DNA from 2 places in the Geodermatophilus sp. CPCC 206100 genome. Region 2 is predicted to be linked to the other one. Evidence: riboswitches for the same ligand, from Rfam matches in the RefSeq annotation. Region 2 holds a riboswitch; the other holds the start of a gene.
The links. A riboswitch is a leader RNA that binds a small molecule or an ion and turns the genes downstream of it on or off. The one in region 2 is predicted to bind cyclic di-AMP.
Positions count from the first base shown of each region.

Region 1: linked by a shared signal. The riboswitch ahead of PGN05_RS18505 (transglycosylase family protein) and the one ahead of PGN05_RS13360 (hypothetical protein) in region 2 are both predicted to bind cyclic di-AMP.

Region 1 covers NZ_JAQISV010000041.1:49,592-54,915, forward strand. The annotation lists gene PGN05_RS18500 (hypothetical protein) at 1-2,388, shown strand, start outside; gene PGN05_RS18505 (transglycosylase family protein) at 2,357-2,929, opposite strand; cyclic di-AMP (ydaO/yuaA leader) riboswitch at 2,932-3,075, opposite strand; gene treY (malto-oligosyltrehalose synthase) at 3,374-5,324, opposite strand, start outside.
Region 2 covers NZ_JAQISV010000023.1:100,397-105,720, forward strand. The annotation lists gene lhgO (L-2-hydroxyglutarate oxidase) at 1-929, opposite strand, end outside; gene PGN05_RS13355 (DNA-directed RNA polymerase subunit alpha C-terminal domain-containing protein) at 926-1,438, opposite strand; gene PGN05_RS13360 (hypothetical protein) at 1,485-2,387, opposite strand; cyclic di-AMP (ydaO/yuaA leader) riboswitch at 2,665-2,812, opposite strand; gene PGN05_RS13365 (hypothetical protein) at 3,163-3,318, shown strand; gene PGN05_RS13370 (VOC family protein) at 3,329-3,832, opposite strand; gene PGN05_RS13375 (hypothetical protein) at 3,988-4,302, shown strand; gene PGN05_RS13380 (phosphoenolpyruvate carboxykinase (GTP)) at 4,440-5,324, shown strand, end outside.

The sequences.
Region 1 (5,324 bases), on a different contig from region 2:
CGCCCGACCGATGGACTGGGCCGCGAGCTACGCGCTCCCGGCGGGCACGTCCTGGAGGCGTTCCACTGGGGCCGGTGGACGTCGGGGTCCTGGTCGCAGGGCCTGTGGCTGCTGCTCATCCCCTTCGGCATCGTCAACGCCGCGCAGTTCATGCTGCCGCCGCCGGAGTCCCGGAGCTCGCGGCGCGTGCACGCCCTGTGCGGGGCGCTGCTGCGCACGGTGGCCCTCGTGCTCACCGGGCTGTTCGCGCTCGCCCCCTGCCTGGTCGTCGTCGACCTGGTGGCCTGGCAGTGGCTGGCGCGGCGGAGCCTGCCGGTGGCCGACCGCCTGATCGTGGTCGGGGGGCTGGTGGTGGCCGCACTCGTCATCGCCGGGCTGTCCCGGCTCGGGCAGGTCGACACCGGCCGTCGCTTCCGCTTCGGGCACGCCGGGCCGCGGGACCTGGGCCGCGGCGCCGACGGGCTGCCCGGGCTGGGCGACGCGGCGTTCTTCGACGGCGACCCGGACAGCCCGGCCCTGCGCCGGCTGCACCGCGCCGCCGGCCTGCTCGTCGTCGCCTGGCTCGGGCTGTCGGTGGCCGGCGAGGCGGGCGTGGCCTGGGCGCGGTGGTGGCGGTGGGCCGCCGCGGCGGTCCTCGGCCTGGTGGCGCTGGTCGTCCTGACCAGCGGCGATCCGGAGCGGCGGACGACGGTGCGCCGGAGGGACGGTCCCGACCGCCGGCCGCTCGGCTGGACGCTGCTCGCCGCGAGCATCGGCCAGGTCCTCGTCGCGGCCGGGCTGCTCCTGGCCGTGGTCGCCGTCCTGGTCGCGGACGTGCGCAGCAGTGGCCGGCTGCCGGGCACGGAGCCGGCGGTGGCCGTCCTCGTCCTGGCCGGCACCGCGACGGTGGCGGTGCTCGTGGCCGCCGTCTGTGCGCTCGCCGCCCTGACCCGCGGCGCGGCCCGGGCGGTGCCCCGGCCCTTCCGGCGCTTCGCGGGCGGCACGTCCGCGGCGCTGGCCACGGCGGTCGGCTGCTTCCTGGGCGTCGGCACCACCGCCGGGCTCACCCTGGGGGTCGAGGAGCTGGTCGACGGGATCACCGGGACCGACGTCGTCGCGCCCGCCGTGCTGCAGCGGTTCTCCTACGCGTGGGGCGTGACCGCGCTCGTGTTCGCGGCCGGCGCCGGGGTCACCTGGGCCCGGCTCCGCCACGACCGGGCGGTGTTCCGCGCCCGGGCGGAGGCGGCCATGACCTTCGGCGACCCGCCGGAGCTGCGGCTGCCGCCCGCGTGGGTGCGGCGCACCGGCCGGGCCATGCAGACGGCCCGGCTGAAGAACGGCGTCCCGCTGGTGCTGGCCCTGTGGACGGCGCTCGGGCTGGTGCTCGCCGTGGCGATCGGCGCCGCGGCCTGGGCGGGCCGCGGCGCGGGCGAGGAGCCGGGGTTCCCCCTGAGCCTGCTCACCGGGGTCGAGTCGCCGTCCGGCGGCGCGGTCACCGGCGACGACGTGGTCATCGGCTTCGGCCAGCTCACCCTGCTCGGCATCGGCCTGGGCACCGTGCTGCTCGCCCGCGGAGCGCTGCGCTCCGAGGGAGCCCGCCGCGGGCTCAACGTCGTGTGGGACGTCGTCGCGTTCTGGCCGCGCGCGGCGCACCCCTTCGTCCCGCCGCCGTACGCCTCGGAGGTGGTGCCCGCGCTGGTCCGCCGCATCTGCTGGCACCTGGGTGTGCCCGACCCGCTCGAGGACGCCACCGCGGGCGACGGGCCGCCGCGGTCCGCGGAGAACCCCGCGCCGGCCGGCGAGGTCGTCGTCGCCGCGCACAGCCAGGGCAGCCTGATCTCGCTGGTGGCCCTGCTGTGGTTGCCCGAGGAGGTCCGGGACCGCGTGCGGTGGGTGACCTTCGGCTCGCAGCTGCGCCAGCAGTTCGCCCGCGGCTTCCCGCACTACGTGCACGCCGACCTGCTGCGCGGCATGGGTGGCGCGTTCCGCTGGGTGAACCTCTACCGAGACACCGACCCCGTCGCCGGGCCGGTCACCAGCTGGGGCCACACCCGCGACGGCGGGCCGCTCACCTCCCGCCGGATCGACGACCCGGCGGCGCCGCAGCCGGACTGGCTGGACCCCGACACCGGCCGCCGGGTCTGCGGGGCGGAGTGGCGGCTGCTGGACCCGGTGCCGGCCGACCTCGACCTGCAGACCCGCGCGGTCACCGGGATCGGCGGGCACGGCGGGTACTGGACCGACCCCGACTGGCCGCTGGCGCTGGACGTCGCCCGCGGACGGGTGCCCGACGGGCGGGTCCGCCGGGCGGCCCGCCCCCCGGGCCACGGGAGGCCGGGGGACCGGCTGCCCGTGGCCCGGGTCGAGCGGCCGTCGGTCAGACCACGAGCGCCTGGCCGACGCGGATGACGTTCGGGCTGCTGAGCTGGTGCCGGTTCTTCTCGTACAGCGCCTGCCACGTGGTGCCGTGCGCCGCCGCGATCTCGGCCAGCGTGTCGCCGGCCTTCACCACGTAGCTCCCGGCCGGCGCGGCGGCAGGGGCGGGCGCCGGTGCGGCAGCCGGGGCCGCTGCACCCGCCTCCGGCGCGGCCGGGTCCAGGCCGCGGCCGCAGGTGGGCCAGGCGCCCGGGCCCTGCCCGTCGAGCGTGCGCTCGGCGGTGGCGATCTGCTGCTCCTTGGTGGCGAGGTCGGCCCGCGACGCGTACTGCGTGCCGCCGTAGGCCGCCCAGGTGCCCGGGCTGAACTGCAGGCCGCCGTAGTAGCCGTTGCCGGTGTTGATGCTCCAGTTGCCACCGGACTCGCACTGCGCGACGGCGTCCCAGTCGTTGGGGCCGGCGGCCGCGGCCGGACCGGCGAGGACGCCGAGGGAGAGGGCCGCCGCACCGGTGAGGACGACGGCACCGCGGCGCAGGCCGCGGGCAGGCAGGAAGGAACGATCGTGCTGGGACAAGGGGATCCTCCGATCGCCGCCGGAGGGGTTAGCTGTCGGGTTCGGGCGATCGGTGCCCGGCCGCGCTGACGCGGCTTCACCCCCAGACGCGCGGGGCGTCAGAAGTGGGTCCCCCACCCCCGTCCACGGTGCTGCGGTGGGGACGCCGCCGGACGGGGTTGGGCGGGACGGCGTCCGTGCCCCGCCGGTCGGCCGGGCACCCGGGCGACGGTAGGTGGCCGCGCGGATCCGGCCCGCCCGACGCGGCGAGTTCTCCCGGCGTGGCGCGACAGGCCGGGCCGGGGACGGCACACCGTCCCCGGCCCGTGACGAGGAGTCATGCTGTGGCCCGTGCTGTGCGGCCCCGTCCCGGGTCCCGACCTGAGCCCGGTGACGTGCTGGAGCGGCCGCCCTTCAGGGGCCCGCGCCGAGCCTGCGCGGCGTGGGGGGAAGGGCGGTCCTTCTTCAGTCGCGGACGAGGAGGGCGACCGGCAGCCGCCCGAGGACCTGCGCGACCGGCATCCCCGCGGCGTCGGAGACGAACCGGTCCCCGGTGAGCAGGTCCCGCCAGGCCCCGTTCGGCAGCTGCAGCGCGGTGTCGCCCCAGCCGCCGGCGTCCGCGAGCCCCACGGGCAGCCGGGTCGCCACCGTCACCGCGCCCCCGCGGTCGAAGGCGACGACGTGCCCGGCGGCGGTCCCGGTGGCCTCGACCGGCTCGTAACCGGTGAACCACTCGGGGTGCTCCCGGCGGGCGCGCAGGGTCCGGGAGACGACGAGCAGCTTGGCCGCCCCCTCGGCGTCGACCGGGGGCACCCAGCCCCCGTCGAGCCGGGCGAGCAGGCGCCGGCGCAGGTCGTAGTCCACCGGGCGGCGGTTGTCCGGGTCCACGAGGGACAGGTCCCACAGCTCGGTGCCCTGGTAGACGTCCGGGACGCCGGGGATGGTGAGCTGCAGCAACTTCTGCGCCAGCGAGTTGGACCGGCCGAACGGCGCGATCCGGGCGACGAGGTCCTCGATCGCGCCGTACGTCGCCTCGTCGTCGTACGCGGCGTCGACCAGCGCGTGCAGGCGGGCCTCGAACTCCTCGTCGGCGTCGGTCCACGTCGTCGACGTCCCGGCCTCGCGCGCGGCCTTCTCGGCGTAGGCGTGCGCCCGGTCCCGCGACAGCGGCCAGGCGCCGACCAGGTTCTGCCACACCAGGTGCGCGAGCGGGCGGTCGGGCAGCGGGTGCCGGTCCAGCAGCCGGCGCACCAGCTGCGCCCACTCGCCCGGGATCTCGGCCAGCACCGCCAGCCGGGCGCGCACGTCCTCGCTGCGCTTGGTGTCGTGCGTCGACAGCGTGGTCATCGACTCCGGCTTGCGCTCCAGCCGGCGCTGCTGCGCCTCGTGGAACTCCGCCACCGTGCCGCCGAAGCGCGCCGGGTCGCCGCCCACCTCGTTGAGCGCGACGAACCGCGCCCAGCGGTAGTAGGCGCTGTCCTCGACGCCCTTGGCCATCACCGGGCCGCTGGTCTGCTCGAACCGGGTGGCCGCCTCGGTGCCGGCCTGCGACAGCACCGGGTGCAGCGCGTCCAGCGCCGCGCCGAGGTCGGGGCGCCGTTGCCGCACCGCGGCCACGGTCGCGTCGAGGTGCTCGCGGCCGTCGGGCAGGTAGCTGCGGTAGACGGCGAAGGAGGCCAGCAGCTCGGCCAGGGCCTCCTGCTCCGTGGCGGTGTCGACGCCCGGCAGCTCGCCGATGACCCGCACCAGGCGGGCGACCTCCGAGCCGAGGATCCCGTCGGTGACCTCGCGCTTGCAGTCGTGCACCAGCTGGGCGTAGTCGACCGCCCGGCCGCTGAGCTCGGTGTCGAGCGCGGTCAGCTCCGGCTCGCCGGCCGGGTCGACGAGGACGTCGTCGACCTCGGCCAGCGCGTCGTAGCCCGTCGTCCCCGCGGTCGCCCAGCTCTCCGGCAGGTCCTCCCCGGGCTCGAGGATCTTCTCCACGACCGTCCAGCGGCCGCCGGAGGCCTCCGCCAGCCGGTCCAGGTAGCCCTTGGGGTCGGCCAGGCCGTCGGGGTGGTCGATCCGCAGGCCGTCGACCGCGCCGGCCTCGACCAGCTCCAGCACCAGCCGGTGGGTCGCGGCGAACACCTCCGGGTCCTCGGCCCGCAGCCCGGCGAGGGTGTTGATCGCGAAGAACCGCCGGTAGTTCAGGTCGGTGTCGGCCCGCCGCCAGTCCACCAGCTCGTAGTGCTGGCGGGCGTGCACCTCCTGCGGAGTGCCCTCCCCGGTCCCCGGGGCGATCGGGAAGCGGTTGTCGTAGTAGCGCAGCTCCGCTGGTCCGTCCCCACCCGCCCCGCCGGCGACGACCTCGAGCTTCTCGACGTCGTCCGCCGACCCCAGGACGGGCAGGCGCACCTTCCCGCCGCCGAAGTCC
Region 2 (5,324 bases):
GGGCGCGTGCCCGGCCAGGTGAGGGTCCGGGCCAGCTCGCCGAGCCGCACGTCGCGCCAGCGGTAGCCCTCCCGGGCCAGCGCGAGGACGGCGTTGGGCCCGATGTCCACCCCGCCGTCCACCCGCCGGGTGAAGTGGACGCCGAGGAACGGGTAGCGGGGGTCGGGCACCGGGTAGATCAGCCCGCGCACCAGCCAGCGGCGCTCCGGGACCAGCCGGAGGTACTCGCCGCGGAACGGCACGATGGCCGGGCCCGCCGCGTCACCGGCCAGGCGTGACACCCGGTCGGCCTGCAGCCCGGCGCAGACCACCAGCCGGTCGACGGCGAGGTCGGCCTCCCCGGAGCGGAGCACCACTCCCCCGCCGGGTTCCCGCCGCACGCCGGTGACCTCGAAGCCCAGCCGGACCTCGTGCCCCTGGCTCCGGAGCTCCCCGGCGATGGCCCGGGCCACGGCCCGGAAGTCGACGATGGCCGTGTGCGGCGAGTGCAGCGCCGCCACCCCGGCGGCCTCCGGCTCCACCTCGCGCAGCGCGTTCCCCGGGAGCCGGCGCAGGCCGGGCACCCCGTTGGCGGTGGCCCGGCGCTCGATCTCGGCCAGCGCGGGCAGCTCCCCGGCGTGCCGGGCGACGACCAGCTTGCCGCACTCGTCGTGGACCAGGCCGTGCTCGGCGCAGAACTCGCGCAGCAGGGCCCGGCCCCGGGTGCACAGCCGCGCCTTGAGCGAGCCCGGCGGGTAGTAGAGGCCGGCGTGGACGACGCCGCTGTTGCGGCCGGTCTGGTGGACCGCCACGTCGGCTTCCTTGTCGACGACGGTGATCCGCGCGTCCGGCCGCAGCTGCGCCAACCGGCGGGCGACCGCCAGGCCCACGATGCCGGCGCCGACGACACCGATGCGCGGGGCGGCCGGACCCGTGACCGGACCGCTCAGCGCCCGTGCCCGAGGAGCCGCGCCACCAGCCGCACGGGGACGAGCACCGAGCCGCGGGCCAGCCGCCAGGGCGCTCCGGCGACCGAGCCGGCGACCCGCCGGCCGATGCGCCACAGGTCCGCGTACTCCGGAGGCCGCGGCGGCGGCGGAGCCGGCCAGACCGCGGGGTCGCGGGGCGGCGTCGCGGGCACGATCAGGTCGACCGTCGTGCGCCCGCGGGGGGCCCGCAGGGACTCGAGCGACGGGATCGGCAGGGCCCGGGGCGACTCCGCGTCGTCCTCCGGGGAGCGGGACGGCGCGCCGTCCTGGTGCGGCTCGGGGACGACGAGCCGGATGGCGGCGATGGAGCCGGCGCCCAGCCCGTCGATCCCGGCCAGGTCCCGCCGGGTCAGCCGCGCCAGCTGGTCGGCGCGGGTGATCCCGGCGCGGGTCAGGGCAGTGACCGCCCGGGTGGGCAGCCCGAGGTCCCGGACCGTCCCCGCGGTCGGCTGCTCCGGCGTCGTCGGCATGGGAACCGACCCTAGGCCGTCCTCCGGACGGCGGCCGACCGGCGGGTCAGCCGCGGTAGTTGACGTGCACGTGGTCGAAGTGGTTCGCGGTGACGCCGCCGCGGTCGGCCATCGCCTTCCACGCGCCGCCGGGCGAACTCAGCATCCGCTGCTTCCAGATGACGTAGTCCACGCCGAGCTCCTCCCAGTGGGCGATGTGGTACTGCGCGACCGCGTCCCCGAGGCCGGCGTCGGTGCCCACCATGTAGTCGGCGGCCAGCCCCGAGGGGTGGCCGCCCGGGTCGGCAGCGCTGGCGCGGGTGCCGCCGATGGTGTTGCCGGCGAAGCCGGGCACGTTGCTCACGACCGCGTTGGCGGCGGCCTGCACCTGCGGCTTCACCCCACCGGCGGAGTTGGTGATCTTCGCGACCGCGCCGGCGGCCGCGGTGGAGGCCCGCGCGGCGGTGGGCGGCGCGGCGGCCGCGGGGGCCGCCGCCTGCTCCTGCGCCTCGGCCTGGGCCCGTGCCTGGGCCTGCTGCTCGGCGGCCTGCCGCTCGGCGGCCTCGCGCTGGGCGGCCGCCTCGGCCTCGGCCGCGGCGCGGGCGGCGGCCTCGGCCTCCGCCCGCTGCCGGTCGAGCACGGCCTGGTCGGCGGCCGCCTGGACCTGCGCGGCCGCCACCTGGGCGTCCTCGCGGGTGCTGCGGGTGGCCGCGAGGTCCTCGAGGGGCTGGAGGTCGCGCGTCAGGTCCACCGGGCCCGCCGAGGCGGAGAGGCCGAGTTCCTGCGCGACGCTCACCGACTCCGTGGCGCCGGCCTCGGCCACGGCGGCGGGCTCGGCACCGACGACGACGTGGACGAGGACGGCGCCGGCCGCGGCGACGCCCAGGTACAGGCCGGGACGGCGGACCGAGGAGGGCGGGCGGCGGCGCGAGCGGGCAGCGCGGCCGGACGGGGTCGTGCGGGTGTCCATGGGTGGTGGGTGCTCCGGGGGTGCGGGCGCAGGAGGACCGGGGAGAACGGTCGGCTGCGGGGGGATGCGGGCAGCAGGGGCCACGGTCGTCGGGGCCGGCCGGCCGAGCACACGGGGGAACCGGCGGGAGCCGGCTGAACAGCAGCGCTCGGGGGTGTGCGGCGGCGGGCGGCGGGACGGCCGCGGGCGGTCAGGTGCGCGGGCGGCCTCGGGTCCTGCCGTGCCCGGCCGAGCGGGGTCGCGCAGCAGTGACCGAGGGCGCCATCCGGCGGCTCTCCGTTTCTCCCGATGCCGCCTACCGAGTTAGCTGACGGGTTCGGGCGGGAAGCAGCCCTACCCGGCCGGGACGCGCCCGGGCGGGATTCACCCCAGTACTGCGGTGGGTCCCCGGCTCGCCCCGGAGGGCGACTCGGCGGCGTCCGCTCGGACTCCCCCGGGTGGGGGCGTGACACCGCCGGACACCACCCACGGTAACCGTCGTTATGCAGTTGTGACAATCGCCGGCAGCGAGTCGACCGGGTGACCCGGGTCGCTGGCGGGCTCTGGCGTGGCGGCGTGGAGGTCTGGTTCGACCCGTCCTGCTCCAGGTGCCGCACCGCCCGGGACGAGCTCGAGGCGGCCGGCGTCGAGCACACGGTGCGCCGCTACCTGGGCGACCCGCCCACGGAGGCGGAGCTGCGGGCCGCGCTGAGCGCCCTCGACCCCCAGCCGTGGGAGGTCACCCGGATGTCCGAGTCGCCGGCCCGCGAGCTGGGCCTTCGCGACACGGCGCGCGATGCCGACGCCTGGATCCGGCCTGCTGGCGGAGCACCCGCGGCTCCTGCAGCCCCCCGTCGTGCTCACCGACGACGGCCGCGCGTGGGTGGCGCGGGACGGCGCGACCCTCGCCGAGGTGGTCGCGGCCGGCCGCGACGGATCCGGCCGGCCGTGACCCCGGCGGCTCAGAGGACGTGCGTGCCGTACATCTCACCCAGCGGGTCGGCGATCAGCTCGATGCGGGCGCCGTCCGGGTCGCGGAAGTAGACCGACACCCCGCTGTGCACCTCGTGCGCGACGCCGGCGTCGGTCAGCCGCCGCACCAGCTCCTCCCAGTGCCGCGGCTCGACGCTGATGGCCATGTGGTGCAGGCCGCCGAGCACCTCGGCGTAGGGGCCGACGTCCAGGCCCGGGAAGTCGAAGAAGGCGAGGAGGTTGCCGTTGCCGATGTCGAAGAAGAAGTGCGAGGAGCCCGGGTAGTCCCGGTTCTCGATGAGCTCGGTCAGCGGGAAGCCCAGCACGTCCTGGTAGAAGCGGACCGTCCGCTCCACGTCGCTGCTGATCAGCGCGGTGTGGTGCAGCCCGCGCGCGGTCGAGGCGGGGCGCTCGCCGGCCGGCCGCAGGTGGGCCGCCCGGATGCGGGCGCGCTCGGCTTCCGACGTCGCCGGGTCGGGCCTGGTCGTGGTCATGTCGGGTCCTCTCGGAGTGGGCATCGGCGCGGCGCGGTGCCCGGACGATCCGCCACCGCGGGCCGCGGGGACAAGGACCTCCGGCGTCGGCCCGAACCGGGCAGGGGGGCCCGCTGTTCCCGGCCGGCTCCGCGCACCGGCGGGACACTGGCCGGGTGACCGCCCTCCCGACCGACGGCCCGGCGCGGCGCGGCGTCGTCCGCCTGCTCAACACCTCCGGCGGGCGGGTGCTGTGCCTGGCCGGCGAGGTCGACGGCGCCGCCGTCGAGGCCTTTCTGCGCCGCTACGGGCGCGAGCCGGTGCGGGTCGACGCGATCGACGCCGCCTCGGTGACCAGCCTGTCGGCGCCCGCGCGCGAGCTCGTGCTCGACCACCTCGACGCCGCCGGGCGGGCCGGCCGGGCGGTGGCCCTGCACGGGTCCGCCGCGGTGGAGCGGACCCTCGGCGCACGGGCACCGGGCCTCGGCTGAGCTCCCCGCGGCGGCCGCGTCCGCGCCCCGTGTGACGCGTCGCGCGCACGGTCGGTAGTTTCCCCTCCCATCGAGCCCCTCCGCGCCCACGACCGGGTGGCGCGGCACGGAGCGCTCCTCGAAGGAGAGGTTGGGTCGTGGACGCCATCGACGCCGTGCTCGACGAGGCAGGCCTGCAGAACGGTCGCGTCCGCGACTTCGTCCGGCACTGGGCCGCGCACACCGGCGCCGCGCGGGTCGAGGTGGTCAACGCCTCCGACGACGCCCGGCTCGTGCAGGAGGCGCTGGACGCCGGCGAGCTGCAGCCCGCGGGCGAGGGCCGGTACTACTCGCGCAGCCACCCCAAGGACACCGCGCGCTCGGAGGAGCGCACCGTGGTCGCGACCAGCGACCCCGCCGACAAGGGCGTCTACAACAACTGGCGCCCGGCGGAGGAGATGCGGCCCCTCCTCGAGGAGCGGATGCGCGGCAAGTCGGCCGGCAAGACGATGTACGTCGTCCCCTACCTGATGGCCCCGCCCGGGTCGCCGCTGGCCGGCTACGCCACCGGCGTCGAGCTGACCGACACCCGCACCGTCGTGCTGCACATGATCCGCATGGCCCGGGTCGGCGTGGAGTACGTCAACGAGCTCGAGGACCCCGACAGCTTCGTGCGCGGCGTGCACGTCACCGGCGACCTGGAGAACCTGGGCCAGGGGACGCCGGACGACCAGCGCTACTTCGTCACCGTGGCCGACGAGCGGACGATCCTGCACTACGGGTCGTCCTACGGCGGCAACGCGCTCCTGGGCAAGATCGCTCACGGCCTGCGCCAGGGCGCCTACGACGGCTGGCGGTCGGGCATCTTCCTGGCCGAGCAGTTCATGCTGCTCGGCATCACCGACAAGCAGACCGGCCGCACCTGGCACATCTGCGGCGGCTTCCCGAGCGCGTCGGGGAAGACGAACCTGGCGATGATGCTGTCGCCCGAGGGCCTCGGCGACCGCTACCACGTGACCTTCTACGGCGACGACATCGCCTGG